4 regions of the Sphaerisporangium sp. B11E5 genome follow, and region 3 is predicted to be linked to each of the others. Evidence: riboswitches for the same ligand, from Rfam matches in the RefSeq annotation. Region 3 holds a riboswitch; each other region holds the start of a gene.
What was found. Region 3 has a riboswitch for cyclic di-AMP ahead of ABGB17_RS25460 (C40 family peptidase). Riboswitches for the same ligand answer to the same signal wherever they lie in the genome.
Positions count from the first base shown of each region.

Region 1: linked by a shared signal. The riboswitch ahead of ABGB17_RS01105 (CHAP domain-containing protein) and the one ahead of ABGB17_RS25460 (C40 family peptidase) in region 3 are both predicted to bind cyclic di-AMP.
Region 2: linked by a shared signal. The riboswitch ahead of ABGB17_RS30645 (NlpC/P60 family protein) and the one ahead of ABGB17_RS25460 (C40 family peptidase) in region 3 are both predicted to bind cyclic di-AMP.
Region 4: linked by a shared signal. The riboswitch ahead of ABGB17_RS06430 (hypothetical protein) and the one ahead of ABGB17_RS25460 (C40 family peptidase) in region 3 are both predicted to bind cyclic di-AMP.

Region 1 covers NZ_JBDPMD010000001.1:286,506-293,572, forward strand. The annotation lists gene ABGB17_RS01095 (sugar ABC transporter permease) at 1-212, opposite strand, end outside; gene ABGB17_RS01100 (extracellular solute-binding protein) at 584-1,924, opposite strand; gene ABGB17_RS01105 (CHAP domain-containing protein) at 2,354-3,007, opposite strand; cyclic di-AMP (ydaO/yuaA leader) riboswitch at 3,040-3,188, opposite strand; gene ABGB17_RS01110 (hypothetical protein) at 3,489-4,499, shown strand; gene ABGB17_RS01115 (DUF6716 putative glycosyltransferase) at 4,496-5,716, shown strand; gene ABGB17_RS01120 (polysialyltransferase family glycosyltransferase) at 5,795-7,067, opposite strand, start outside; gene ABGB17_RS01125 (glycosyltransferase family 2 protein) at 7,066-7,067, opposite strand, start outside.
Region 2 covers NZ_JBDPMD010000045.1:59,810-66,876, forward strand. The annotation lists gene ABGB17_RS30620 (ATP-dependent Clp protease ATP-binding subunit) at 1-57, opposite strand, end outside; gene ABGB17_RS30625 (Lsr2 family protein) at 369-701, opposite strand; gene ABGB17_RS30630 (RDD family protein) at 1,259-1,987, opposite strand; gene ABGB17_RS30635 (RDD family protein) at 2,155-3,555, opposite strand; gene ABGB17_RS30640 (amino-acid N-acetyltransferase) at 3,682-4,227, opposite strand; cyclic di-AMP (ydaO/yuaA leader) riboswitch at 4,594-4,795, shown strand; gene ABGB17_RS30645 (NlpC/P60 family protein) at 4,801-5,898, shown strand; gene ABGB17_RS30650 (LuxR C-terminal-related transcriptional regulator) at 5,907-6,098, opposite strand; gene ABGB17_RS30655 (type III pantothenate kinase) at 6,609-7,067, opposite strand, start outside.
Region 3 covers NZ_JBDPMD010000032.1:10,191-17,257, reverse strand. The annotation lists gene ABGB17_RS25475 (DEDD exonuclease domain-containing protein) at 1-242, opposite strand, end outside; gene ABGB17_RS25470 (NYN domain-containing protein) at 487-1,809, shown strand; gene ABGB17_RS25465 (NlpC/P60 family protein) at 2,053-3,039, shown strand; cyclic di-AMP (ydaO/yuaA leader) riboswitch at 3,484-3,644, shown strand; gene ABGB17_RS25460 (C40 family peptidase) at 3,748-4,278, shown strand; gene ABGB17_RS25455 (hypothetical protein) at 5,273-5,836, shown strand; gene ABGB17_RS25450 (glycosyltransferase family 4 protein) at 6,372-7,067, shown strand, end outside.
Region 4 covers NZ_JBDPMD010000004.1:191,300-198,366, forward strand. The annotation lists gene ABGB17_RS06425 (AraC family transcriptional regulator) at 1-499, shown strand, start outside; cyclic di-AMP (ydaO/yuaA leader) riboswitch at 1,084-1,250, shown strand; gene ABGB17_RS06430 (hypothetical protein) at 1,570-2,163, shown strand; tRNA gene ABGB17_RS06435 (tRNA-Lys) at 2,222-2,295, shown strand; gene ABGB17_RS06440 (alpha/beta fold hydrolase) at 2,820-3,659, shown strand; gene ABGB17_RS06445 (AAA family ATPase) at 3,733-6,468, shown strand; gene ABGB17_RS06450 (glycosyl hydrolase family 18 protein) at 6,826-7,067, shown strand, end outside.

The sequences.
Region 1 (7,067 bases), on a different contig from region 3:
TCGTAGTCGTGCAGCGACACCCACAACGTGAAGACGAGCGGGAACAGCCCGAAGATCGCGAAGAGGATGAAGTACGGCGAGATCAGAAAGTACGGGGTGGCCTTGATATCGACGTTCGACCAGAAGCGGCGCGACGGCTTTTGGTGGTGCCGGCCCGGCCGGGGCCGTACCGGCGCCGGATCCGCCCGCTGCGGGGAGAGATTGACGCTCATCGGATTTCCGGGGTGGCTCCTGGCTCACGGCCAGGGCAGCGCGGCCCCTTTCTCCTTCGCTCGTGGGTGACAGTCAGTTGTCCGTCCACCACGGCGCCGCGTCCGGTGGCGGCGTCGCGGGGCCGGGTGCGCGCACGCTCGGCCGCTGCGGAAGGCCGTCTCGCCGGACGCGGCGCGGAGCCGCGCACGACCAGCCCCTGCACAGGGAGGTCTTCGGAGGTCGTCCGTGCGGAAAAGGTCAACGAAGTCGTCCTTTCGGCGGTCGGCGCGAAGGGCGGCAGCGCATGTCCCCGCTGCCGCCGCTCGCTCGACGGAAGGTCACCGGCCCACTGGAGGGTCGCCACTGCGGGCCGGTGACGTCGGTGGGTTGATCAGCCCGCCGCCTTCTGTCCCGCCTCGACGAACTTCTGCCAGGCCTGGTCGTAGGGCACCGCGCCCTGGTCCATGCCGATGACGACCTGCTCGACGGCCGCCTTCACCTGGGCGTGCTTCTCACCGAGGAAGGTCGGCTGGAGGCTCTTGATGGACGGGCCGAAGATCTCGCCGATCGGCGCGTTGTTGAAGTACTCGTTCTTGGCGCTCTGCAGCTCGGGGTTGTCCTGCGCCGGGATGGTGCTCGGAAGGTTGCCGCCCTCCTTGAACGCCATCAGCTGGGCCTCGGGGCTGGTCAGGTAGCTGGCCAGCTCGGCGGCCTCCTTCGGGTGCTTGGACTGCTTGGGCACGGCCAGCCAGGAGCCGCCCCAGTTGCCGCCGCCGCCGGGCACGGTCGCGACGTCCCACTTGCCCTTGAACTCGTCGCCGGCGGTGCCGGACACCACGCCGAGCATCCAGCCCGGGCAGCCGAGGGTGGCGAACTGCGACTTGACGAACCCGGTGTTCCACGGGTCGGTGAAGTTCTGCAGCTTGGCGGTGAGACCCGCCTTGCTGATCTGCTGGGTGAAGTCGAAGGCGGTCTTCACCGCGGGGTTCTTGTCGGCGATCAGCTGCTGGTTCTTGTCGAAGTAGGTGACGTTGCCGTTCTTGGCGGCCTCCTGCGACAGCACCACGTTGTAGATGGTGTTGACGCTGTCGACGAACTTCGCGTCCTTGACCTTGCCCTGGAACTGCTGGCCGACCTTGATGAAGTCGTCCCACGTCTTCCACAGCCCGGACACCTCGGCCCGGTCGGTGGGCAGGCCCGCCTTCTTGAACAGGTCGGTGCGGTAGCAGATGCTCATGCCGCCGACGTCGGTGCCGAGGGCGAACAGCTTGCCGTCGGAGTTGATGCCGTTCTCCCACTTCCACGCGGGGAAGTCGGCCTGGCGGCTCTGGAGCCCGTACTGGGCGAGGTCGGTGAAGAACTGGGGGCGCGCCTTGGCGAGGCCCATGCCGCCCTCGTCGATGCCGACGACGTCACCGGCACCCGTGCCGGACTGCAGCCACTGCAGCATCTGCGGCCAGTAGACGTTCTCGAAGCTGTCGGTCAGGTTGTTGTACTTGACCTGGACGTTCGGGTGGTCGGCGTTCCACTTCTCCACGGCGGCCTTGTAACCGAAGTTGGTGCCGCCGCCGAAGGTCTGCAGAGTAAGGGTGATCTTCTCCGGTGCCGCGGACGAGGCACCGCCGCCTTCGCCGCCTCCGCCGCCGGACGAGCATGCGGCGCTGGTGACGAGCGCGGCGGTCATCACCGATGCGACCGCGAGCATCCTGCCGCGGCGCATTGTGTTCATCATTCCGGACCCCTCTCAAGGTGGTTGCCCGATCATTGGGAGATGCATCGAGGGCCGGCCCCGACAGTCGGGCCCCGCGATGTGCTGGATCCCTCAAGTCGTGAACCGCGGGGCATGGTCCCGCGGGCGAGATTTGGGAGCGCTCCCACGAAGAGTCCCCGATGGGCAACGCTGGCGTCAATATGCCGAAACCTAACTGTTACTCCTGGGGTTCCCAGAAGCGCGGAATGCGATGATAAGCGGCAAAAAGGCCATTGCCGGTATTGGGAGCGCTCCCATCGCTACCGGACAGTCTTCCGCGGAAGAAGACATGGAGATGCCGCCGTACGGCCGGTTGCGGGCTGATTCGGCCGTACGGCGGCGGGGAGGGCGGGCGTCCCATGGGAGTGGGTGAGCCGGGACGCCCGCCCGGCTACGGCGGGGGGACCGCCGTCAGGCCGCGTACGCGGGGTAGCCGTAGCCGGCCACCTGGTAGGTCGGGCGGGTGCGGACCTCGACCTTGCCGTTGCCCGTGTTGCCCTCGACGGTCTCGATGGTGCCGTCGCCGTTGTCCTTGACGACGAAGCCGACGTGGTCGATGCCCTCGATGCCGCCGCCGTTCCAGTCGAAGAACACCACGGCGCCGGGCTTCGGCACGCTGCCGAAGCGGCCCTTGGACTCGAACCACTTGGCGTGCTGCACGGTGTAGGCGTCCTGGCCCATCGTGTCCTGGAGGCCGAGCTGCTCGCCGACCCAGGAGACGAACATGTCGCACCACGGGGCGTTGGCGTAGTCGGCGATCCTGCCGGTGTCCCTGGCGATGGTCTGGAGCGCGCGCGGGCTGCTCATGTACCAGGCCTGGAACTTGGTGCCGCCACCGAGGCTGTTCTCGGAGATGCCGACCTGGCTCCTGGCGAGGTCGAGCACCTGCGCGGCGGTGACCCGGGCCGCGGAGCGCGGCTCCCCGTGCGCCTCTGCCGAGGCGACCTTCGCGACGGCGTCGCCGGGAGCGGCGTCCGCGTGGGCGAGAGCGGTACCGGTCACCACCTGGGCAAGGACCAGCCCGCCGAGGGCCAGTCCGATCGCGCGATGTCGTGGGGCATCCATGAGTCGCTGCGTGAACGATGACAAAGGGAGACTCCTTCTTCCAAAGGCGCCTACCGGGTTAGCTGACGGGTTCGGGCCTGGAAGACGCCCTACAGCGCGTCCGTGGGAACGACGCGCCGATTCACCCCGAAAGAAGTGGGTCCCCGGCTCCGCGAGAAAGCGGACTCGGCGTCCGGAACGTGTCGGCGGGAGAGGGATCTCCGCGGCGGACCGGCCTCGCTCCGGCGATCTCCACCCAGGCGGAACTCCCTCGGCGGGACGTTCCTCCAGGTGGAGTCCCCCCACAGTAATACATCGGACAAAGAGCCGCAAACAGGACAAACCACTCATGCCGTTCCGGCCCGGAGTCGGCAAATCTTGGGTCCGTGCTCACCCCCGGACCGCATGACCTTCGCCTGTTGTCCGCCGTTCACCGCACGTTACCCGTCACGTAGCGTCGTGGCACTAGATTGCCTGCGTCGTGAACGTCTCATTACCCGGCGTGGAGAGGATCGGTCGAAGCCGCGTGCGGGAGCAGGGGTCGGCCGTCGCCTGGGTGGAGTCGCCTCTCCAGTTGCTCTGCGCGGTCGAGGCGCGGCACGCCGGACTGGTGGGGCCCGAATTCCAGGTGGTGGCCAGGGCGAAGCTGCCGGGCCTGCGGGTGACCCGCAGGGAGCTGGCCGCCCTCGCCCTGCCCGAAGGCCTGCGGCTGTCCACCGCCGACGACCACATGCCCCGTCCGGGCCGCCGTGAGTCGTGGGTGCTCGGGGACGCCTTCTCCGGCCGCATGCAGCTCACCTCGCTCGGCGCCGCGCCGCGCCGCCTGGTGGTGGTCGACGACGGCCTCGCCACCATCCGGCTGCTGGAGCTGCTCACCGCCCGGCCCGGCACGCCGCTGCTGCGCGCCCGGGCCAGCGCCACCTGGACGCGCCGCGCCCTCGGCGCCGCCGCCTCGCTGCGGCTGCGCGCCGCCGCCCGGTCCGGCCGGCTGACGATCTTCACCGCCCTGCCCGTCCCGGACGGCCTCGCCGCGTCCGTACGGGGGATCGGGATCGACCTGGTCACCCACGACTTCGCGTGGCTGCGCTCCCAGCCCGCCGTCGCGCACCCCCGGCCGCCCGAGAGCACCGTCGTGCTCGGCACCTCGCTGGTGCGCAACGGCCTGATCCACCGGGATCGTTATCTTTCCTGGCTCTTCGCACTGGAAGGTCCGGTAGCCTACTACCCGCACCGCCGGGAGGATCCCGGGGACCTGGCCGCGGTACGTGACCACCCGGGAGTCACCGTGTACGACGGCGGGGCGCCGGTCGAGATGACGCTGCGCGATCTGCGTCCCGGCCAGCGTGTGCTCAGTCTTCCCTCCACCGCGGTGACCTCGCTGCGCGTGCTGCTGTCGGCGCGCGGCGTGCGGGTGGAGACCGTCGACGTCCCGGACGACTGGTGGACGCCATCGGCCACCGACTCGCTCCGGTCGCACCTCCAGATGTTCGCGCACGAAAGGGCTGCTCCTTGACCCGGGTTCTCGCCGTCGCCGACTCCGACAGCTATCTGAAGTGGGCGGCGGGCCTGCTCGACCAACTCCCGGCGGAATGGACGCGGACGCTCGCCGTCGTGCGCACGCCGATCACCCCGTCCCCCGCGCAGATCGCGGCCGCGGTCAGCGGCACCCGCCTCGGCGCGGGTGAGCCGCCGGCCGTGACCTCCGCGCGCGGCCTGCGCCGCCTCGCCGAGCGCACCAGGCCCGACGTGGTGCTGGTGGCCTGCACGGGGCCGGTGGTGGACGTGCTGGTCAGCGGCGTGTTCGGCGGCATGAGCCCGCGGCCGGTGTTCGTGTCGGGCCTGCCCGGCATCTCGATCCCCGCCACCGAGAAGGCATGGCTGTACCGCGGCGGGTGCGACGTGTTCGTCGTGCACAGCGGCAAGGAGGTCGCCGAGTTCGGCCGCATCGGCAAGGAGCTCGGCGCGGCCGGCACCGTCGCCCTCGCCCGGCTGCCCTACCTCGACCACGTCGTCACTCGCCCGGCGTCGACCGGGACCGGCGACCGGGTGGTGTTCGCGACCCAGGCGAAGGTGCCGCGGCGTCGCGAGGAGCGCGAGGGCATCCTGGTCGCCCTCGCCGCGCTGGCCGCCCGCCGTCCCGACCTGGACGTCGTGGTGAAGCTGCGGGCGCTGGAGACCGAGCGGCAGACCCACAACGAGCGGCACCACTACGAGCGGCTGTGGCGCGACCTCGTCGCGGCGGGCGTCGTGCCCCCCGGCGCGGTGCGGTTCGCCGCGGGCGCGATGCACGAGCACCTGGCCGCGGCGGCGGGTTTCGTCACGGTCAGCTCCACCGCGGCGCTGGAGGCGATCGCCGCCGAGGTGCCGCTGCTGGTGCTGTCGGACTTCGGGGTCAGCGCCGAGATGATCAACCTGGTGTTCGAGGACAGCGGCTGCCTCGGCACCCTTGAGGACCTGACCTCCGCGGGCTTCCGGCGGCCCACCCCCGCCTGGTGCGACGCCAACTACTTCCACGACTCCGCGGTCAGCGACTGGGTGCCCCGGGTGGCCGCCCTGGTGGAGGAGGCCAGGGCCGGGCGCCTCGCCCCGGTGCGCCCCCTGCTGGACGGCCCCGCCCACGCCGCCGCCCGCCGCCGCGCCCGCCTGCGCGTGGAGCTCCCGCCGAACGTCCTGCGCGCCGGCTACCGCGCCAGCCGCCGCGTCCGCCGCTACCTGAAGGCGATCTCCTGACGAAAGCCCCGCACGCACGCGGCGGTGGTCACATTCCGTGACCACCGCCGCGTGCTGTTTCGAGAGGGTCCCGCGGGCTCAGCGGGTGAGGGCGCGGCGCAGGCGGCTGAGGGCGCCGCCGCGGCCGGGGCGTCGGGGCGGGGAGTCGATGAGGCCGAGCGCGCCGAGGCGGCGGTTCTTGAAGTAGCGGGCCTGCGGGCCGTGGGCGGCGAGGTAGCGCACCGCGGCCTCGCGCAGCTCCGGGTACTGCTCGCTCTGCATGCAGTACCCGACCGCCTCCACCAGGCCGGGCAGGTCGGCGGCCGGTGGGTCGGTGATCGAGCCGTCGCGGGCCAGCCGGGGCAGGGTGGCGTCGATGATCGTGGCCGGGATCCGGTTGCTGTTCTCGTACGGCGAGAGCCGTTCGAGCACGGTCTCGCAGCCCATGGTGGCGACCGGCGCGCCGAACAGCCGGTGCGAGGTGACGAGGGCGGTGGAGAAGCACCCCACGACCAGCCGGGGGCGCAGCGCCTTGACGCACACCTCGGCGGGCACGGTCTCCGGCGCGACCCGTAGTTCCACCCCGAGCGCGGCCGCCGCCGACCGCATGCGCCGGGCGTGCCGCCGCCCGGCCGCCGGGTGGGGCTTGAACAGCACGGTCCTGTGCCCGCGCGCCACGACCGCCTCCAGCATGGCCGCGTGCGTCGCGGCCTCCTCGTCGTCGGTGAGGATGCCGAGCGCCGCGAGGTACTGCCCGAGGATCACCACCTCGCCCTCCAGGCCCTCGGGCGCGTTGATCGCCCCGATGACCTCGGCGAACGCGGCGTCCGGCACGGCCTGCGGCGCCACCCTGGCCTCACGCAGCAGCAGCGGCGCGAGGCCGGGCACCAGGTCCAGGTGCAGCAGCCGGGTGATGCGCCCGGCGATCTCCGTCGGCAGCGGGTCGCGGGTCGGGCCGTAGCTCATCAGCCCGTCGGAGTACACCGTGATCGGGCAGTCGCGGATCAGCGCCGCCAGCGTGCGTGACGGCGGCACCGCGATCGACTCCACCACCAGCTCGGACGGCCCGTCGCCGAGACCGAGGTCACCGCGCAGCAGCCGCCCGAGCATCGGCAGCTCGGCCTGGCGGGCCTTCCAGTCCGACGGGTGCAGCGGCGCCACGATCTCGTTCCACGACCGCACGTCGTCGAACCGGGACCGGATCGCCGCGAAGCCCTCGGTCTCGTCCACCCCGGGGGTGATCTCCGGGATGGCGGCGTTGTTCGACACCAGCAGCAGCCTGCGCCCGGCGCGCGGCCCGAACCGCCCGTCGTCGATGGCGGCGGCCAGGGTCATCGCGCCGAACAGCGTCGAGCTGTAGAAGACCTGGGTC
Region 2 (7,067 bases), on a different contig from region 3:
TTCCTCCTGAGCCAGGACGACAACCCGCCGTGCGCGGTCAGTGAACCTCTCGAACATGTCGTCGCTCCTCACAGAGCGGCCAGGCTGCTCGGGATATCCGGGCCCGCCGCATCCGCATGCTAGCCCCGACCGGTGACCGCTCTATGCACATGAGCGTTCCCCGGGAGCAGGGCGTTCACGCTCCATCCAACTACTGTTGGGGGCCCGCGTGTTCCCTCTACGCCGCAAGCGAACGACGTTTAACCCGCAGTTTTCCTACGGACGCTCGATCACGTGCCGGACGATCTCGACCGGATAAACGGGATCATGCGGCTATGACGGCGCCGTGAAGGCGCGCCGCCGCCATAGCCGGTGATCATATGTGGACGTCAGTGCGCCGCCTCGTACTTCTCCACCACGGAAGAGGCAATGCGCCCCCGCTCGCTGACCGAGATGCCGTGTGCCTTCGCCCAGGCCCTGATCTCCGAGCTCTTTTCCCGGGACGGACGCTGGCCCGCGCCCCGCCTGCGGCCGCGGGCGGGTGTGCTCTCGGCTCTGCGTGCGCTGGACACGAATTGGGACAGCGCGTCACGGAGCTTCTTGGCGTTATCGCCGCTCAGGTCAATCTCGTAAGCGGCGCCATCAATCGCGAAGGTGACAGTCTCACTGGCCTCGCCACCATCGAGGTCGTCGATGAGTATCTTCTGGATCTGCGTGGCCATCTGGCAATCCTTTCGCAGAGCATAGTTCTTTTCGTCAGCCAAACATATACCCGGCAACCCTGGCTGACAATTCAGGATGCTGTTGTGATTGAAGTGGAACCGAGTGGCCGTCGCCGGCTCAGCCTGAAGAAGCCTCCGAAGACTTCTCCGAGGGTTCCGTCGCCCGCCCCCGGGCCCGCGCTTCGGAACGCACGAGCTTCACCACGGCGACGATGACCACCACGGCGACTACCGCTGGCGGTATCAACGCGGACAATACATCGTTCATTGATCCTCGCTCCACGCGGGGGGGCGGGATTCAGCGGCCCCCACGTTAATTGTCACACGAGACTCCCTCAGCCCGTACCACGGTTGCCTGATCCGGGAGTCAGGATCCGACTCTAGCCCCACACGAGGTCAGGGCAGGTTGCGGGGCCGGGTCCCAAACCCGGCCGAAGGACCGTTCCACGCTTATCCCGTCTCTCCAGCCGTCTTACCGGATGGCCCGGGAATGGTGATCCTCCCGAAAACACCGACGGGGCGGCCGCAGCGCGGCCGCCCCGTCGAAAAAACCCGTCTCAGCGGGGCGCCTTGACGACAACCGTCCCCGCGATCTTGTCGTGCGGGCCCTGATGCCGGGGCTTGTCCACGAGGATTAGGATCGCCAGCACGAGCACGAAGATGGAGGCCAGCCATCCGACGACGGGAATGCCGTAGAGAGCCATCACGCCGGGGAAGATAGCGGAACGCTTCATGACGGCGCCCGAATCAACCGGGCCGCCGGCCGCCGACACCAGGCGGATCTTCATGACCTTCTTACCGAGCGTCTGCCCGTCCTTGGAATGCAGCACATAGTCATAGGCGGCATACGCGCCGAAGGCGATGATCGCGGCGAGCAGACCGGGCAGGACGACCGATCCGGTGGCCGCCGAGGGGTCCGCCAGGATATCCGCGACCGAGGGCCCGAACATGCTGTAGAAGATGGAATTCAAGATCCCGTAGACGACGCTGAAGATCAGGCCGTCGAGGAACCGGGCCACCCAGCGCTCCCACCAGAGGGCGAGCGGAGCCTGGCCGTAGGGGTCCGGCTGGCCGTAGCCCTGCTGAGGGTAGCCCTGCTCGCCGTACGCCGGCTGGCCGTAGCCCTGCGGCTGGCCGTAGCCCTGGGGGTCGCCGTACTGCGGGCCCGGCTGCTGGCCGTAACCCTGCGGCTGGCCGTACTGCTGACCGTACTGCTGCCCGTACTGCGGATCGGGCTGCTGGGGGTGCCCGTAGGGGCCACTCCCGGGGGGTGGTTCCGCCGTCATCTGATCACCTTTCGCGACAGGCGAACGGGCACACGCCGTTCATGCAAGGTCCTATCGCAAGTAGGGGTAGGCCCGTTACCACTTTGCCCACTTCGCACCCGTAATGTTCAACAGCAAGAACACGAAAACAGGGCCGGGTACGATCCCCGGCCCTGTCCGCGCCCCGGTCACCTGACCTTGACGACCACCGTCTTCGCGGCCTTGTCGTGCAGACACTGCTGGTACGGCTTGTCCCAGAACTGCCACAGCACGTTCACCAGCGCGAAGATGCCGACCACGATGCTCACGAACGGGATCCAGCGCAGCAACTGCGGCCCGAAGAACACCGCGGCGCGCTTGACCGCCGCGTCGCTGGGCAGCCCGCCCTCAAGGGAGCCCCCAAGGGTGATGACCTTGATGCCCATGGCCATCTTGCCGACCGTCTGGCCGCGGCTCTTGTGCATGAAGAAGTCGTAGACGACGTAGATCGCGCCCACGATCAGCGCCAGCGCGAGCTCGTAGAGGAACACGCCGCCGCCCTCGACGACCTGGCCCGTCGACGGGTCGAAGCTCGGCTGGGTCACCAGCACGGCAAGCAGGATCACGGTGAGGATGACCGTGGGGATCGCGAGGAGCACACCGTCGATGATGCGCGCCACCAGGCGCTGCCACCACTCGGCGAGCGGCGCCGGCACCCCGGCCGGGCCCGGGCCCGTCGCGCCGTAGGGCTTGGGGTAACCCTGCTCGCCGTACGCCGGCTGGCCGTAGCCCTGCTGCTGCCCGTATCCCTGGGCCCCGTACTGCTGCTGCCCGTAGGCGGCCTGCGGGTCCTGCTGGCCGTACTGCTGCCCGTACTGCTGCTGGCCGTAGCCCTGCTGACCCTGCTGGCCGTAGCCCTGCGCGCCGTAACCCTGCTGCGCCTGCTGACCGTAGCCCTGGCCGTACTGCTGCTGCTCCTGGCCGTAGCCCTGCTGGCCCTGCTGGCCCTGCTGGCCGTACCCCTGCTGCTGGCCGTAGCCGGAGGGGTCCTGCTGGCCGTACTGCTGCTGGGGGTAGCCGTTCTGGTCGTAGCCCTGCTGGCCGTACTGCTGGCCTTGCTGGGCCTGCTGGCCCTGGCCGTAGCCCTGCTGCTGGCCGTAACCCTGCTGCGCCTGCTGGCCGTAGCCCTGCCCGTACTGCTGCTGCTCCTGGCCGTAGCCCTGCTGCTGCCCGTACTGCTGGCCGTAACCCTGCTGGCTCTGCTGACCCTGCTGACCGTAGCCCTGGCCGTACTGCTGCTGGCCGTAGCCCTGGCCGTACTGCTGACCCTGCTGTCCCTGCTGTCCCTGCGACTGCTGGGGGTATCCCTGGCCGTACGCTCCGGTCCCGCCCTGCTGACCGTAGGGGTCCTGCTGGCCGTAGGACTGCTGTCCGTACGACTGCTGCTGGGGATAACCGTGTTCCGACGTCGGCTGGGGGCGGTGGACGACTGTGACCTCCGGGTCGAGACCCGCTCCGGGACGCTCGGCCTGCTGTCCATACTGCGGAGTCCCGGATGACGGGTTGTCGTCCGGTTCGTCACGTGGGTACGGCGGCTGTCCGGTGCTCACCGTTTCACCTCACTTCGGCTTCGCATGTGGCAAATGTCAGGCACACATGCTGTGGTGCTGCCCAACGTAGCGACAGCGGGATCAACAGTCACCTTTCCATGGCGTCATCCCAGGGGTCAGGAAGGCTCAGGAAGGCGGCGAGAGATGGAGGAGCATGCGCGTGTTGCCCAGAGTGTTCGGTTTGACGTGTTCCAGATCCAGGAACTCCGCGACGCCCTCATCGTAGGAGTCCAGCAACTCCGCGTACACCTCAGGTGATACGGGTGTGCCCTGGATCTCGGCGAATCCGTGCCTGGCGAAGAACTCCACCTCGAAGGTGAGGCAGAACACCCGGCGCAGCCCGAGCTCCCTGGCGGTGTCGAGCAGCGCCGCCACGATGCGGTGCCCGATGCCCCGCCCCCGGCAGCGCACGTCCACCGCCACCGTGCGGATCTCGGCGAGGTCCTCCCACAGCACGTGCAGCGCCCCGCAGCCGACCACCTCGCCGCCCCGCTCGGCGACCCAGAACTCCTGCACGTCCTCGTACAAGGTGACCGTGGCCTTGCGCAGCAAGCGGGGCCCGTCGCCGGAATACGACTCGACCAATCGCCCGATGGCCCGGACGTCCGTCGCGCGGGCACGCCGGACGACCAACTCGCTCCCGGCCGGCACGGACTCCACGACCTGCTCCATGACCGGCCAGCGTATCCGCAGGCAGCACGCGTCGCCGACCTGCGCCGGCGCGCGTCGGCGATAACGGACGGCCCCAAATTAGGCCAGGTCCGATTCCGGTCGCGGTGGGTAGCCGGGCGAGCGCGAGCCGTCGAAACGCGGCAGGACGTCCCGTAAACGCCATAACAAGACGGCAGCGACCTGCGACTTCGCCGTCACGGGAGCGTAAAGCGGACGTCTTCCCAGCGTAAAGCGGGTTTGTGGCCCGTCCCGGCGTGATCGCTCCGTGATGCGGCGGTTGTGATTCCTCTACAGAATTCGTAGTTCTGGTTGAGCAGGAACCTGAGCTGCACTAGTGTCACGGCTCGATCCCGGTCATCGCCCACGATGGCCGGACCGCCTAATCCCGGCCACCTCCGACACGCCGGGAACCGGGGAACCACATGGCACCCGCCGGTACCGTCCGGCCGCCGATCCCCCGGGGTGAATCCGAGAGGGAGGCATCGCGATCTTCGCGACCGGTCACTCGGTAGGGCTACTCCCGCCCGAACCCGTCAGCTAACCCGGTAGGCGGCCGAGGAGAGGAGCTCGTTGGTGCACGCTGGGCGCACGCCTGGGAAGAGCACGGGCCGGCACGCCCGCCCCCTGGACCACCGGTCCCGGTTCGGCGCGGCTGTGACGGCCATGACGGCCCGAGTGGCCCGCGTACGACCGGGGCGCCTGCCCCGCCGTGTCGCCATGGTCACCGTCGCCCTGACCGCCCTGACGTTCGGCACGCCGCTGATGTCCGCGACCGCCGAGCCCAAGCCGAGCCTGAACGAGCTCAAGAACCAGGTCGAACGCCTCTACAACGACATCGAGGCGCTGACCGAGCAGTACAACGGCCAGAAGGAGCGCCTGAAGCAGGCACAGCGCTCGGCCAAGCTCGCCAACCAGACGCTGGAGAAGAGCCAGGCCGACCTGGAGGAGAAGCGCCAGAAGGCGGGGCTCTACGCCCAGGACGCCTACATGACCGGCGGCATCGGCTCCTCACTCGCCCTCGCGATGTCCGGCGACCCCGAGGGCTACCTCGACCGCGCGGCCACGACGTACGCCCTGCAGCTCCAGCAGGGCGAGGAGGTCTCGCAGATCACCAAGGCGATGGACAGCGCCGAGCGTGCCAAGGAGAGCGCCAAGGCCCGCGAGGCCGAGGTCAAGAAGCTCGTCGCCGAGCTCGACGCGAAGCGGGACAAGATCCGCGGTCTGGTGACCCGCACCGAGAGCAGCCTGTTCCGCCGGGCCCTCTCGCAGGTGGGCGGCTACGGCAGGGCCACCAAGGTGGCCATCCCGATCCCCGGGGACGGCAAGGCGGCCGAGGCCGTCAGGTGGGCGCTCACGCAGCAGCTCAAGCCGTACGTCTGGGGCGCGGAGGGCCCGAACTCCTACGACTGCTCCGGCCTGGTCATGTGGGCCTACCAGAAGGTCGGCATCAGCCTCCCGCACTACACCGGCGACCAGTGGACCGCGGGCACCCATGTGTCCCGTGAGGAGATGCGCCCGGGCGACCTCGTGTTCTTCTACAGCGACCTGCACCACGTGGGCATCTACATCGGCGGCGGCATGATGGTGCACGCCCCCCGCACCGGCGACGTGGTGCGGGTGGCGCCGATCGGCAACCGCCCGTTCGCGGGTGCCGTGCGCATCGCCGACTGACCTTCGGATCAGATCAGCCGGCGACGGGCCGCCCAGGCCACCGCCTCGATCGCGGTGGCCACGCCGATGCGGTCGCAGATGCCGCGCAGGCGGCGGCGGACGGTGCGGCCGCTCACGTCGAGCCGCCGGCCGACTCGATCGACGGTGACGCCCTTGGCCAGTTCGGCGAGCAGCAGCAGATCATCGTCGGTCAGTCCCACGTCTGATCCCGCGGGAATGTCATTTCCCCGGGAAACCAGATCCGGATACGCCATCGGGTGTCCTCTCCCCCACGACGAACTCGGCTACATACTTGAATGCTTCGGCCCGCCCGTCAGGAACGGTAAACGCCACGTTGAAAGGTCGTCAAGCACTGACCGCGATACCTGTTACGTTCGTCATTGACATACCACTCCATATGTGAACTACTCATGACATGTTTACGAGCCCGTAGCGGGGCGGACAGCGGCGATCAAGGGGAGGGGCGCCGACGGACGTCACGCAAGGGTGTGACGGCATGCCTGGTGGATCGGCGGTTCCGCTGTCACACCTGCGGTCCCACGCTCGCTCGCCCCATGTCGCCGACATATGATCAGGAGCCTATGCGCGCTTATTAGTCGCGAAATATGGCACACTTTCCCAGGCTTTTCCGCATGCCCGTCATCGCGGTGATCCGTCAGGGCCGGGGCATTTGCCCGGCCCTGCTGAGGCATGCCTGCTTTTCGAGCGGGTCAGCCCACGTTGCGGTTGTAGATGAGCCGCAACCCGATGAGCGTCAGCCACGGCTCGTGCACGTCGATGGACCGCGCCTCGTCCACCACCAGCGACGCCAGGGTGCCGGTGGCGACCACCGTCACGTCGTCGGGGTCGGCGGCGAGCTCGGGGGCCATGCGCTCGACGATGCCGTCCACCTGGCCGGCGAAGCCGTAGATGATGCCCGCCTGGAGGGCTTCGACGGTGTTCTTGGCGATCACCGAGCGCGGGCGGACCAGCTCCACCTTGTGCAGTTGCGCGCCCGCCGCCGCGAGCGCGTCCACCGAGATCTCGATGCCGGGCGCGGTGACCGCGCCGACGTACTCCCCCTTGGCCGAGACCGCGTCGAACGACGTCGCCGTGCCGAAGTCGACGATCACGCACGGCCCGCCGTACAGGGTGACGGCGGCCAGGGCGTTGACGATGCGGTCGCTGCC
Region 3 (7,067 bases):
ATGGCGTCGGTGATGCCGGTGAGCACCGTGATGAACGGCGGGATGGGCCGGCCGGGGTCGACCAGCGTGGCGAACTCGCCGATGACCTCACCACCGCGCACCTTGACCGCGCCGATCTCGGTGATGGCGTGCTCGGCGTGCGAGCCGCCGGTCGTCTCAAGGTCGAAGACGACGAACGTCACCTGCGAGAGAGGTGTGCCGAGTTCGTCCAGCGTGCCTTGAACCCCGATCTCCACGAGCATGACCATACGATCGCGGTCCGACAGTTTCTCCGCCCCGGCCGCCGTTCCGCCATTCGTGGCGCGATCGCAACCTTCCGCGGCGGGACTGTCGCGCCGTGCGAGTGACGGCGCCGCGCGGGGGCCCGCGAACGTCCCCTGGCGGGCCGCTGGCGGGTCGCGCGGATAGGGGCCGACCATGGACGCGACGGCCGTACCCTTGACGGATAGACATATTGTGAAGGGCCGGTCAGCTAGGGGAAGTCGGATGAGTTCAGCCGGAGAAGGCCTGTCTCGCCCGCTGCCCGAGCAGGTCCGGTTACATGTCGTCGAGCTGGCGGCGCAGGTGCTCGGCACCATGCAGCCGCCCGCCATCCCCGCTCCGCTGCGCAGCATCGCCCGGTTCGACCCCAGGAAGCGTGCCCGCCTCGGCAGCGCGCCGATCGCCGCGCAACTGGAGACCGACAAGGAGTTCCGCGAGATCGTCGCCGAGGCGACCGCCGAGGCGTGGCCGGAGCTGGTCGCCAGCCTGGAGGAAGGCAACGTGCCGCCGGCCGCCGAGCCGGTGCTGGTGGCCGCCGCGGCCTACCTCACCCGCCCGCCGGGCTGGCCCGGGCTGGTCGAGGCGGCCCGCGCCGACATCGAGCAGGCCGCGGCCGTCGCGGAGGAGACGGCGCAGGAGCAGACCGTCCAGCGGCTGCGCGAGGAGCTCGCGGCGCAGAAGACCGCGGCCAAGCAGGAGGCCGATCGCCTGCGCGAGCAGCTCAAGACCTCACGCACCGAGGTCGCGGACCTGCGGCGCCGCCTGCACGACGCCAGGGAGCGCGGCAAGCGCGCCGAGGAGCGCGCCGCCGAGGCCGAGGCGCAGGCGCAGGAGGCCCGCGCGGCGGTCGCCGCCGCCACCGGGGCCGCCGAGTCGGAGCTGCGCAAGCTGCGTGAGCGGCTGGCCGACGCCGAGCGCCGCCTGCTCGCCGGCCGCCGCGCCGCCCGCGAGGGCCGCAGCATCGAGGACGCCCGCCTGCGCGTGCTGCTGGACAGCCTCCAGGACGCCGCGGCCGGGCTGCGCGCCGAGCTCGGGCTGCCCGTGGCCATCAGCAAGCCTGCCGACTCGGTGGACGCCGTGACGCCCGCCCGCCCGTCGGTGCGCGCCGTCCCGGCCCGCGCCCTCGCCGACGACGACCCGGCGCTGCTCGACCAGCTCCTCGCCATCCCGCATCTCCACCTCATCGTGGACGGCTACAACGTCACCAAGACCGGCTACCCGGCGCTGACCCTGGTCGACCAGCGGGCCCGGCTGCTCGGCGGTCTCGGCGGCCTCGCGGTGCAGACCCGGGCCGAGGTGACCTGCGTGTTCGACGGCGCGGAGCTGAACGGCCCCGTCCAGGTGTCGGCGCCGCGCGGGGTGCGGGTGCTGTTCAGCGAGCCTGGCGAGATCGCCGACGACCTGATCCGCCAGCTCGTCCGTGCCGAGCCGCCGGGCCGCGCCGTCGCGGTGGTGTCCACCGACCGCGAGGTGGCCGACTCGGTGCGCCGCATGGGTGCCCGCCCGGTCCCCGCGGTCCTGCTGCTGCGCCGTCTCGGCCGGGCCTGACACGGCGCCGGGGCCGGGCATGACCCGGTCCTGACTGCGGCCTTGACTCAAGCTCTGACAGTGGTGGCGACGCCGGCGCGGCCCCGTGGTGCTCCTGGGGCGACCCTTAATCCCTGATACGGGCGTGAACTGGGGTTGCCCGGCTAAAACATTTCAGTCCGAAAGCTGTCGGGGACCTTACCGTTTCTGTAGGATCACGGCCCAGGTGTCACAGTTGTCGCACTTGAGGAGGCTGGGGTCCCCGTGACCGCGCGTGGTGTCCGGAAGCTCGGACGCGTACCGGTGACCGGAGTTCTCGTCGCCGCGGTGCTGGTGACCCAGGCGGCCGGGGCGGTGGCCGAGCCGAGGCCCACCGTCGCCCAGGCCAAGGCGCGGCTCGCCAAGCTGGACGCCAAGGCCGACAAGGTCGTCGACAAGTACAACGACGCGAACGAGAAGTACAAGGCGGCCCGCAAGGAGTACAACGCCGTCAACGGCCGCTTCAAGGAGAAGATCTCGCGGGCCGACGAGCTGCGTGCGGGCCTGGTGTCGGTCGCGGTGAGCAGCTACCAGTCCGGCGACATGCTCTCCTGGCCGCACCTGGTCACCACCGGCGACCCCGAGGCGCTGCTGGCGGGCCTCGCCTCGATCGACCAGATGTCGGCGCGGCGCTCGCGCACCCTCACGGAGTACGAGACGGCGATGAGCTCCCTCAAGGGGGAGCGGGACAAGGCCAAGGGCGCCTACGACAAGGCGCTCAAGCTGTTCGAGGACCTGCGCGACCAGAAGAAGGAGGTCGAGAAGCTCGTCGGCGAGCAGGAGCGGCTCCTGCGCCGCCTGAACGCCTTCAACGCGGGCAACCCCAACAGCGCCGGCGTCAAGTACACCGGCCCCGCCTCCGGCAACGCCCGCACCGCGCTCCAGTTCGCCTACGCCCAGATCGGCAAGCCGTACCGCTACGGTGGCTCCGGCCCCGGCTCCTGGGACTGCTCCGGCCTCACCCAGAAGTCCTGGGCCGCCGCCGGCGTCAGCCTGCCGCGCACCGCCGCCGCCCAGTACTCCTGGGGTGCCTCCCGCCGCGTCTCCCTGAACGCGCTGGAGCCCGGCGACCTGCTGTTCTCCTCCGGCCTCGGCCACGTCGGCATGTACGCCGGCAACGGCCAGATGGTCCACGCACCCCGCACCGGCGACGTGGTGAAGGTCGTCCCGCTGTCTTCTTACCGAGGCATATTCGCCGCCGTGCGGCCCTGAGGTTTTCCCGGCTCTTCGTGGTTCTCGGTGTGATTTCCGGCGCTTTTCGCGGCTGGAACGTTCTCGTGCGCCTGTATCCGTCGCTGGGGCCTGACTCGTGTGCCGCCGCGGGCTCCCGCCGCGCGGTGCCGGCGCTCCAAGATCGTTAACCCCCGTGACTCATGTGACGCATGTGACTCGGCGAGTGGCGTGTTGAGTGACATGTGAGGCGAATCACATTTGAAGGTAGATGCATGAGTTAACCAGGCGTTTTCCGTTTTGTGATCACTCGTTATGATCTAGAGATAACACCGAGGCTTTGCCAGTTCTTGGCGTTCTGTGTAGCTTCTGGGCCGCGGCGAGCACGCCATGCCGTCGCGAGAAAGCCCGGCCGTCCCGACGGCCGGTACCCACCAAAACATCCAGTGGTCATCGGCTTCGTATGTCCCGCCATTAATGGCGCAAGCCGGTGACCAGCCGAATCCGTGCGGCCAGGAGCACGGAACCGGGGACCCAAAAGACCCTGTTGATTGGGGTCAGGGGTGAATCAGCGGTTTATGCCGCTGTAGGGCGACTTCCAAGCCCGAATCCGTCAGCTAACCCGGTAGGCGTAAGTGGAAGAACCTAGGAGCGATCCTGTCCAGCACCACCCCTAGCCCCCGTCTGTCGCGCTTCGCTCGTCTCTCCCTCGGGGGTGTCGTCCTCACCGTCTCGGCCTCGGCCGGCGCGGTGGCGATCCCGGCGGCCGCCGGAGCCGACACGATTCCCGGCGCAGAGCAGGTCATCACGCCCCCCATCACGGTGGCGGCGCCCCCCGAGGCGCCGCAGAGCGCCACGCCGGCCGCCGCCAAGAGCACCGCCGCCAAGAGCACCAAGCTCAGCAAGGCGGCGCGGCAGCGGATCAAGGCCGCGAAGGCCGTGTCCGTGGCCAAGAAGCAGGTCGGCGACCCCTACCGTTGGGGCGCCAGCGGCCCGAACGCGTTCGACTGCTCCGGCCTGGTGATGTACTCGTGGCGTAAGGCCGGCGTGAAGCTGCCCCGCATCACGGGCAGCCAGTACCGTGCCGTCAAGAAGAAGGTCTCCTGGAAGAACCTCAAGCCCGGCGACCTGATGTTCTTCTCCGGCCTCGGCCACGTCGGCATGTACGTGGGCCACGGCAAGATGATCCACTCGCCCCGTAGCGGCACCCGGGTGCAGATCAACAAGCTCACCAAGTACCGCAAGGCGAGCTTCGTGGGCGCCGTCCGCCCGGGCATCTGACCAAGAGCCCCGGACGTCCCACACCAGCACACCCCGGGACACCCCCGCCGGGATCCCGGACGTGACACACCGGGCCGTGCTCCAGGACGAACCCCGCCAGCCCCCTTGGACACACCCTTCAGGGACCTTCCCCTGACCCCGCAGGGCCCCGGCCACCCCCACGTGGCCGGGGCCCTCGGCGTACTACAGGCCCACGGCGTACGGGCCCTTGGTGTACGGGCCCTCGGTGTACGGGCCCTCGTGTCCGGAGCCTCGGCGTAGGAGGCCTCGACGTAGGGGGCCTCGCCGCGCGGGGTGCTCGGCGTGCGGGCCCTGGCCGGACTAGGGCAGGCGGTAGATTGCCACCATGCGCGTCGTGTGGCTCTGGGCCGTGGGGGCCGGGCTCCTGGCCGCGCTGACGGGACCACCGGGGTCGCACGGGGAGCGTGCCGCCGTACCGCCCAAGGGATTCGCGCGGCCATCCGGCGTGGAGGCGGTACTCGCGGAGCGCCCCTGGCTGTGGCGCGGAGCGCGGGTGGTCCGGGGACGGGAGGTGGTCGTCGTGGGCGCCACGGGCACCAGGCTGGGCCTCGAGGACATCGCGCGCCGCGCCGACCGGGCCGCGGCGACGGTACGGCGGGTCATCGGACCGGCCGCAGGGCCGGGTGGTGAACTGGGCGCAGCGCCGGGCGGCACATCGACCGGCGCGTCAGACCGCGGGACAGGTGGTAGCGCGGGTAGCGCGTCAGACGGCGCGGCGGGTGGCGGAGCGGACGATACGTCTCCTGGTGGGGCAGGCGGTACCTCGGATGGCGAAGCGGCTGGTGGGGCAGCCGGTACCTCTGGTGGTGCGACGGGTGGTGGGGCAGACGGTACCTCTGATGGCGAAGCGGGTGGTGGGACAGGCGGTACCTCTGGTGGTGTGGTGGGTGGTTGGGCAGACGGTACCTCTGGTGGTGCGGCGGCCGGCGCTTCTGGTGGTGGGGCGGTTGCCGGGTCCGGTGATGGGGCAGTGGTGATCCTCGTGCCCGCCACCACGGCGCAGGCGGCCGAGCTGGCGGCGCCCGCCGCGGTCGGGGGCATGGCGGCGCTCGCGGGCACCGACCGGATCATCGTGGAGCCCCGCTCGTTCGCGCTCCTCACGGACGCGGGGCGGGACGTCGTGCTCGCCCACGAGCTCACCCACATCCCCATGAGGGCGGCCACGGACGGCCGCACCCCGAAGTGGCTGATCGAGGGCTTCGCCGACTACGCCGGATACCTGAACGCCGACATCCCCGTCCGCGCCGCCGCGGCCGAACTCGCCGCCGAGATCCGCGCCGGCCGCCTCCCCACCTCGCTCCCCGCACCGGAGGACTTCACCGCCACGCGGCCGGACGGGCGAGCGGCACGGGCGTACGAGGAGGCGTGGCTCGCCTGCCGGTACGTCGCCCGCCGCTACGGCGAGCCCCGCCTGCTCGCCCTCTACCGCGCCGCCGGCCGCGACGGAGTGGACGCGGCCCTCGCGAGCACACTCGGCCTGACCCATGCCTCGTTCGTGACCGCCTGGCGTGCCTACCTGCGCGCGGAGCTCTCGTGACCCGCCCTGCGCGCGGAGGCATGGTGACCCACCCTGCGCGCGGGCATTCGCTGACTCGCCGTGCTCCTGAAGGTCTTGGGACGCGGCTTGCGTGTGGAGCCCTGCGGTCCCGCCCGGTGTGCGGAGGATTCGTGGCCGGTCTTGTGCGCAGGGCTTCGGTGGCTCGCCGTGTTCGTCGAGGTCGCGGGACGGGCGCTGCGTGTGGAGTCTTCCGGGTCCGCCCGGTGTGCGGGGGTTTCGTGGCCGGTCTTGTACGCAGGGCTTCGGTGGCTCGCCGTGTTCGTCGAGGTCGCGGGACGGGCGCTGCGTGTGGAGTCTTCCGGGTCCGCCCGGTGTGCGGGGGTTTCGTGGCCGGTCTTGTACGCGGGGCTTCGGTGGCTCGCCGTGTTCGTCGAGGTCGTGGGACGGGTGCTGCGTGTGGAGTCTTCCGGGTCCGCCCGGTGTGTGGGGGTTTGGTGGCCTGCCTTGCGTTTGGGGTTCTCGTGGTGCGCACGGGCGTCTCGTGAGCGGGCGGGAGGGTGTCAGGACGCTTGTCGTGACCAATGACTTTCCGCCTCGGCCGGGGGGGATCCAGGCGTTCGTGCATGCTCTCGCCTCGCGGCTGCCGCCGGGGGCGGTGGTGGTGTACGCGCCGCGGTGGGCGGGGTGTGAGGAGTTCGACGGGCGGCAGGCGTATCCGGTGGTGCGGCACCCTACGTCGCTGATGTTGCCGGTGCCGGGGGTGGCGCGGCGGGCGGGGGAGCTGGTGCGGCGGTACAAGTGCGAGACGGTGGTGTTCGGGGCCGCGGCGCCGCTCGGGCTGCTCGCGCCGGGGTTGCGGGCGGCGGGGGCGCGGCGGGTGGTGATGCTCACGCACGGGCACGAGGCGGCCTGGGCGGGGGTGGCTCCGGCGCGGGCGCTGCTGGGCAGGATCGCGGCCCACGCCGACGCGGTGACCTATCTCGGGGACTACACCCGGGAGCGTCTCGCCCGGGTCGTGCCGCCGGACCGGCTGGTGCGGCTGGCGCCGGGGGTGGACACCACGGTGTTCCGGCCGGGTGCGGGCGGCGCGGAGATCCGGCTGTCCCTCGGCATCGGGGACCGGCCGGTGGTCGTCTGCGTGTCCCGGCTGGTCCCGCGCAAGGGGCAGGACACCCTGGTCCGCTGCTGGCCCCGCGTGCTGCGCGCGGTGCCGGAGGCCGTGCTGCTCCTGGTCGGCGGCGGACCCTACCGGCGGGCCCTGGAGCGGTCT
Region 4 (7,067 bases), on a different contig from region 3:
GGACGCCGTGGCGCGGCTGCTGCGCCTGCTTGACCAGCCGCGCGACATCGAGGTGCTCGCGCCGCTGATCAAGCGGGAGATCCTCTGGCGGCTGATCACGGCGGAGCAGGGCCCGACCGTCCGCCAGCTCGGCCTGGCCGACAGCAACCACGCCCACATCGCCCGGGCGGTGCGGTGGATCCGCGACAACTACGCGCGGGCGTTCCGGGTCGAGGACGTGGCGCGGCTGGCCGGCATGAGCGCGTCCGCCTTCTACCGCAACTTCCAGGCCGTCACCGCGATGAGCCCCATCCAGTTCCAGAAGCAGATCCGCCTCCAGGAGGCCCGGCTGCTGCTGGCCGCAGGCCCCACGGACATCGCCGCCGTCGGCCACGCCGTGGGCTACGACAGCCCGTCACAGTTCACCCGCGAGTACCGCCGCCTCTTCGGCACCCCGCCGAGCCGGGACGCCGCCCGCCTGCACGACTCGGTGCTCGTCGCCGCGCCGATGTTGCCCTGAGGCGCCAAGCCCGGTCATCCCCCGCGAGTTAGACGGAATCTATACCGTCCGATGACGAGCGCCTCAGGCCCCGGTATGTAGTGTTAAGGCAGGTCAAGGGGGATGCACCGGCGCCCGGGGAACCAGGGCGCACTGGAGCTTTCTGCCACAAGGACGCGGTGGGGGACCGTGTCCGTACTGCGGGACCGCCCGGTGTTTTTGGGGGAAGACACCGGCGCAGGACCGTGAAACCGGGGCCGGGCAGGCGGGGGACTGCCCGGCCCCGACCTTTGCCCGGACCTGTTGCCCTCTCTCCTCCTTCCCGCATCCCGGTGATCCCGTGTGAGGACCGCCGTTCGCGATCATCTTCGGCGGTGCTTCGGTGCCCGGTGGCGACGTCGTGATCATGGGCGGGTGAGGGCCGCGGAGAGCGCTGGGTGGGTGTGGCGCACCCCCGGACCGGCTGGCAAATGCCGTAAATATAGGGGTTTGGGGTGCTTTGGTAGATCTTATAATGCTTTGTACACACATCGTTTGCTTTGCCCTGACTTGGAGGGTAAGGTTTTACCTACATCGGGTGGTGACCTGGTCTTCAGCCGGAAGGCCGCCACCCGGCGTCGAATCCCAGAAGGGCCCTGTGGGGCCTGGAGGGAGCCGGGGACCCAATCAACATTGGGGTGAATCCGTGGGAAAGCGAACGCAGACCCGCGGTAGGGCGACTCTCTAGCCCGAACCCGTCAGCTAACCCGGTAGACGTCATCGGAGAGGAGACCCGAGTGGAGCACCCCACTCCCCCCAAGCTCAATGCCCGGGTGACCTGACCCCGGATCTCGCCGTCAGAAGCGGCGGAAAATCGGCTTACAAGCAGCCGTCCACCCCAGGCGAGCCCGTCTCGCCCGCAGTGTGACGTGGTGGCGCATCTCCGCCACCGCTGACCGGCCCTTTACGTGACAACGCGCCTTAGTGCCGCGATCTCCAGCCAGGCCCACGAACGCCACGGTCTTGAGAGCGCTGTCCCATACCCGCACCGGTGACCCCACGCACACCGGCTCCGCGGCTCCGTGTCTTCTGATGAAAGATCCTGCCACCCCATGACCTTTCTCCGTAGCTGTTCGAAGAAACGCATGGCCTGCGGCGCCGCCGGCGCGACCCTGGCCCTCACCTCCATCTTCTGCGCGAACGCCGTAGCCGCCCACGCCCAGAAGCTCCCCCCTCCCGGTGCCTCCACCCGGATCGTCCCCCCCATGCTCCTCCAGGGCTCCACCAAAGCCTCCTACTTCTGGGACGACGCCTCCGGCCGCGCCGGCGACACCGGCCTCCCCGCCATCGGCAAGCCCATGCAGAAGGGCCTGTTCGCCAGCCCGAGCTGGCCCCTCGGCACCGAGGGCTACATCGTCTACAAGGACAAGGAAGCCCCCTTCTTCATCGGCGACCGCGGCCCCGGCATCCCCTCCGAGAACGGCGTCATGCTCGACATCGACGCCAAGACCTTCGCCGAACTCACCGGCGGCACCTTCAACTCCTCGACCCTGATGGTCCAAGGCTTCGACGCCGGCCACATCGAGGTCAGCTACGTGATCACCAAGTGGGGCAACGGCCCAGGCAAGAAGAACCACCCCGTCCCCTTCAGCGAAGGCGCCTGGAGCCAGATCGACAACAACCCCGCCCCCGCCCCCGCCAACTGACCCCCACCCCGCCGATGTGCGCACCCCCGCCACTACTGCTAAAGTCGCCGTAGCCGATGCGCCGCTAGCTCAGTTGGTTAGAGCAGCTGACTCTTAATCAGCGGGTCCGGGGTTCGAGTCCCTGGCGGCGCACCCAGCAGTACGCCATTGAACTGGGCATTCTCCACCACGTGGAGGATGCCCAGTGGTGTTTCGGTACCTGTGTGGGCTCGTTGTGCCCTCATGTGTCGGGGAACTGGCTCGTGACACCGCGATGCCGCCTGCGGCGGCGCCGGGCGTAGAACCCGCCGGTCGAGATCGGGCCGGACTTCGTCGGCTCCCTGGACGGCTGAACTGATCAGGAACCCGGGGATCACGAAGAAGACGTCGACACCGGCGTATCCGCCCGCCCGCAGCGGGACACCGCAGTGACTCAGCACCACGAGGCCGAGCGCGACGTCCGCTTTCATGGACTCCGTGTCGTTGCCAGGGGTTTTCAGGTGGTCCGGTGCGCGGAGGGGCGGTTGATGCGAGAGCCGGGCCATTCGCGGCCCGTCTCGGGTGCGGCGGAGTTCGAAGCGATCTACTAGCGTCACAGTCACCGCCCGCTTGCGACAGTGAACAAGGAAGTAGGCAGTTCTCCATCGAGCCGGACGGCTTCACACCAGGGAGTGTTCATGAGCAGCACGCTGGTACTCGTTCACGGCTTCTGGCACGGCTCTTGGTGCTGGAGCGAAGTCATCCTCCGTGTGGTGGCGGCCGGGCGCCTGGCCGTTGCGGTGGACATGGTGGGGCACGGGCTGTACGCGCGGCGTCCTCGGTGGTTCAGTGCGCAGTCGTACGATCCCGGGGCAGTCGGTACGGAGCTTTCGCCGGTGGGGGACGTGAGTCTTGACGACGCGGCCGGGTTACTTACTGCTCAGATCAAGTGGATCGGTGGTGGTGGGCCGGTCACGGTGGTCGCCCACAGCGCGGCCGGGCCCGTGCTGACCCGAGTGGCGCAGCGGACGCCCGAACTGGTCGCGCACGCGGTGTATCTTTCCGCGTACATGCCGTCGTCCGGTGTCCCGGCTGTGGCGTACACGCGGATGCCCGAGGCCGCCGATGACCACGTCGCGCCGTTGTTGCAGGGCGACCCGGCGCGGATCGGCGCGCTGCGGCTGGACTTCGCCACAGATGACGCGGCTTACCGGCGGCGGCTTCACGAGGCGTTCTACGGTGACGTCGACTCGGTCCTCGCCGACGCCGCCACCGGCCTGCTGACGCCTGACGGTCCGCTCGGCGTCATGCTCGGCACCACCGACCTGACCCACGACGGCTGGGGGTCGGTGCGGCGCACGTACCTCACCTGTGCCAGGGACATGGCGATCAGGCCGGCCCTGCAGGCGAGGTTCATCGCCGAGGCCGACGCGGCCTTCCCGGGCAACCCGACCTCCGTCGTCGCGCTCGACGCGTCCCACTCGCCGTTCCTCTCGATGCCCGACGTGGTGGCCGACATCCTCACCGCCATTGGCTGACACGAATCCGATAGGCGACAATCGCCGGGTAGCGCGGGAATCGCAGTCGGGCCCCCCACGGGAGAACCAGGCGATGCTTCTGGGTCGTCGTGCCGAGCGTGAGGCGATCGAAGGGTTGATCGCCGACGCGCGGGCGGGGCGCAGCGGTGTGCTGGTGGTGCGTGGCGAGGCCGGCATCGGCAAGACCACGCTGCTGGAGTACGCCCGCGGCGCCGCGCCGGAGTTCCGGGTGGAGCGCGCGGCCGGTGTGGAGTCGGAGATGGAGTTCGCGTTCGCGGGCTTGCATCAGTTGTGCGCGCCGATGCTGGACTGGCTGGGTGCGCTGCCCGATCCGCAGCAGGCCGCGCTGGGGGTGGCGTTCGGGCTGCGTGCCGGGGACCCGCCGGATCGGTTCCTGGTCGGGCTGGCCGCCTTGAGCCTGCTGGCGGAGGTCGCCGAGGAACGGCCGCTGCTGTGCCTGGTGGATGACGCGCAGTGGCTGGATGAGGCGTCCGCGCAGGTCCTGGCGTTCTTGGCCCGGCGGGTGGAGGTGGAGCGGGTGGCGCTGGTGTTCGGGCTGCGCGACCCGGGCCGGGGGGACGTGTTCACCGGGTTGCCGGAGTTGCGGGTGGACGGGCTGGAGGAGGGGGACGCGCGGGCGTTGCTGGCCGTGGCGGTCCCGGCGCCGCTGGACGAGGGGGTGCGCGACCGGGTCATCGCCGAAGCGCGCGGGAACCCCCTGGCGCTGCTGGAGTTGCCCCGCGGCGCGGAGCCGGGGCATCTGGCGGAGCTGGCGGGCGGCTTCGGGCTGCCGGACGCGCTCGGGGTGCCCGGCAGGATCGAGGACGGATTCCTGCGCCGGTCGGCCGGGCTGCCGGCCGAGACGCAGATGCTGCTGCTCGTCGCGGCGGCCGAGCCGCTGGGGGAGGCGGCGTTGCTGTGGCGCGCCGCGGAGCAGTTGCGGATCAGTCCGGAGGCGGCCGGGCCGGCGGAGGCGGCGGGGTTGGTGGAGATCGGTGCGCGGGTGCGGTTCCATCATCCGCTGGTGCGCTCGGCGGTGTACCGGGCGGCGGCGCCGGCCGACCGCCGCCGGGCGCACCGTGCGCTGGCCGCGGTGACCGATCCGCGGGCCGATCCCGATCGGCTCGCCTGGCACCGGGCCCAGGCCGTGCTGGGGACCGACGAGACGGTCGCGGTGGAGCTGGAACGTTCGGCGGGCCGGGCACGGGCACGCGGCGGCCTGGCCGCGGCGGCGGCGTTCCTGGAACGGGCGGTGGTGCTGACCCCCGAACCCGCGGACCGGGCACGGCGGGCGCTGGCGGCCGCGCAGGCCAAGCACAAGGCCGGTGCGTCCGACGCCGCGCTGGAGTTGCTGACGGTCGCGGCGGCAGGGCCGCTGGACGCGTTGCGACACGCGCGGGTGGAGCTGCTGCGCGCCCAGATCGCGTTTCACTCCACCCGGGGCAACGACGTGCCGGGGGCCCTGCTGCACGCGGCCAAGACGCTCGCCCCGCTGGACGCGGCGCTGTCCCGCGAGACCTACCTGCAAGCCCTGGAGGCGTCGATCATCGCCGGACCTCTCGGCCGCGGTCGCGGGGTGCTGGAGGCGGCCGAAGCCGTCCATGCCGCACCCGCGCCACCCGGGCCGCCGGGGCCGGTCGACCTGTTGCTCGACGGGCTGGTGACCAGATACACGCGAGGCTACGAGGCAAGCGTGCCCAGCCTGCGGCAGGCCCTGGAGGCGCTTGGCGACCAGGGACCCCGCGCCGCGGACGACGACCGCCGCTGGCTGTGGCTGGCCTGCCGCGTCGCGGTGGGGCTGTGGGACGACGAGCATGCCTACGTGCTGGCCGACCGCAACGTCCGGCTGGCCCGCGAGGCCGGAGCGCTGGCCGTGCTTCCCCCCGCGCTCTACGTCCTCGCCGGCGTGCTCATGCACATCGGCGAGCTCGCCCACGCCGCCGAGCTGGCCGCCGAGGAGGCCGCGATCACGCGGGCGATCGGGGCCGCGCCGCTGCCCCACATCAGGCTCCTGCTGGCCGCCTGGCGCGGCCGGCGGGCCGAGACCGCCGAGCTGTACGCGGCCATGGTCAAGGACGCGACCGGCCGGGGCGAGGGCAGAGGGGTCACCGTGGCCCAGTACGCACTGGCGGTGCTGCACAACGGCCTCGGCGACTACGACGCCGCGCTCGCCGCCGCGGCGGGGCCGTGCGACTCCGACGAGCTGGTGCACAGCAGCCTGGCGTTGCCCGAGCTGGTCGAGGCGGCCGTCCGCGCGGGCCAGCCGGACCGCGCGGCCGCCGCGCTCCAGCCGCTCGGTTCGCGAGCCCGTGCCGCCGGCACCCAGTGGGCCCTCGGGCTGGAGGCGCGCTCACGGGCGCTGATGAGCACCGGGCCGGCCGCCGAAGCACTGTATCGCGAGGCGATCGAGCGGCTCGGCGAGTGCCGGATGGCGACCCACCTCGCCCGCACCCACCTGGTCTACGGCGAGTGGCTGCGCCGCGAACGCCGCCGCCAGGACGCGCGCGAACAGCTTCGCACCGCACACGAACTGCTGTCCGGCATGGGCGCCGAAGCGTACGCGGCACGCGCCGCACGCGAGCTGCGCGCCACGGGCGAGCGGCCGCGCAGCCGGACCGCCCAGCCGGCCGACGCGCTCACCCTCCACGAACTGCACGTCGCGCGGCTGGTGGCCACCGGGGCCACCTCCAAAGAGGTCGGGGCGCAACTGTTCCTGAGCCCGCGGACCATCGACGCGCACCTGCGCAGCATCTTCCGCAAGCTCGGCATCACCTCCCGCCGGCAGCTCAGGAACCTGCACCTTCCCTGACCCCTGGGCGGGATGCATAGGCGACGTTCGCCGATGCGGCCGCGGGGCGGCGACGGCGAGCATGAGCGCGTGCGTCCCGGGACCGCCGCGCCGACCCGGGAGTCCTGTCCGCACCAGAACCGTCACCGGGAAGGCGCCATGCCTCGATCAGTGCTCCCTGAACGGCTGTACCCCGCCGCACGCCGGGCGATGAGGAGGTGGACACGGCGGACCGCCGGATTATCGGCCCTGGTGATGGCCGCCGGGCTCCTCGGTGCCGTGTCGCCCGCACAGCCCGCCGTCGCGGCTGTGACGCAGAATGCGATGACGTGGAATCTGCACGCGAACGGCGACAACGTAGCAAAAGTCCCCGGTTTGATGAGAGACCATGACGTCACCGTCGCCGCCCTCCAGGAAGTGGTCAACGGCGGCACCGACAACAGATTCATGGACCTACTTCCCGTGAACCACGACGTGCCTCATCTCAATCCGGACGGTACTCGCTCGACCCCGCAGAACTGGAGGGTCGCGACGTACACGCTTCCCGGCAACGGGGGAACCGCGTTCGTGATCCACACCCTTTCGCACAACCGCCGGCTCGCGATCGTCACCACAGTGCC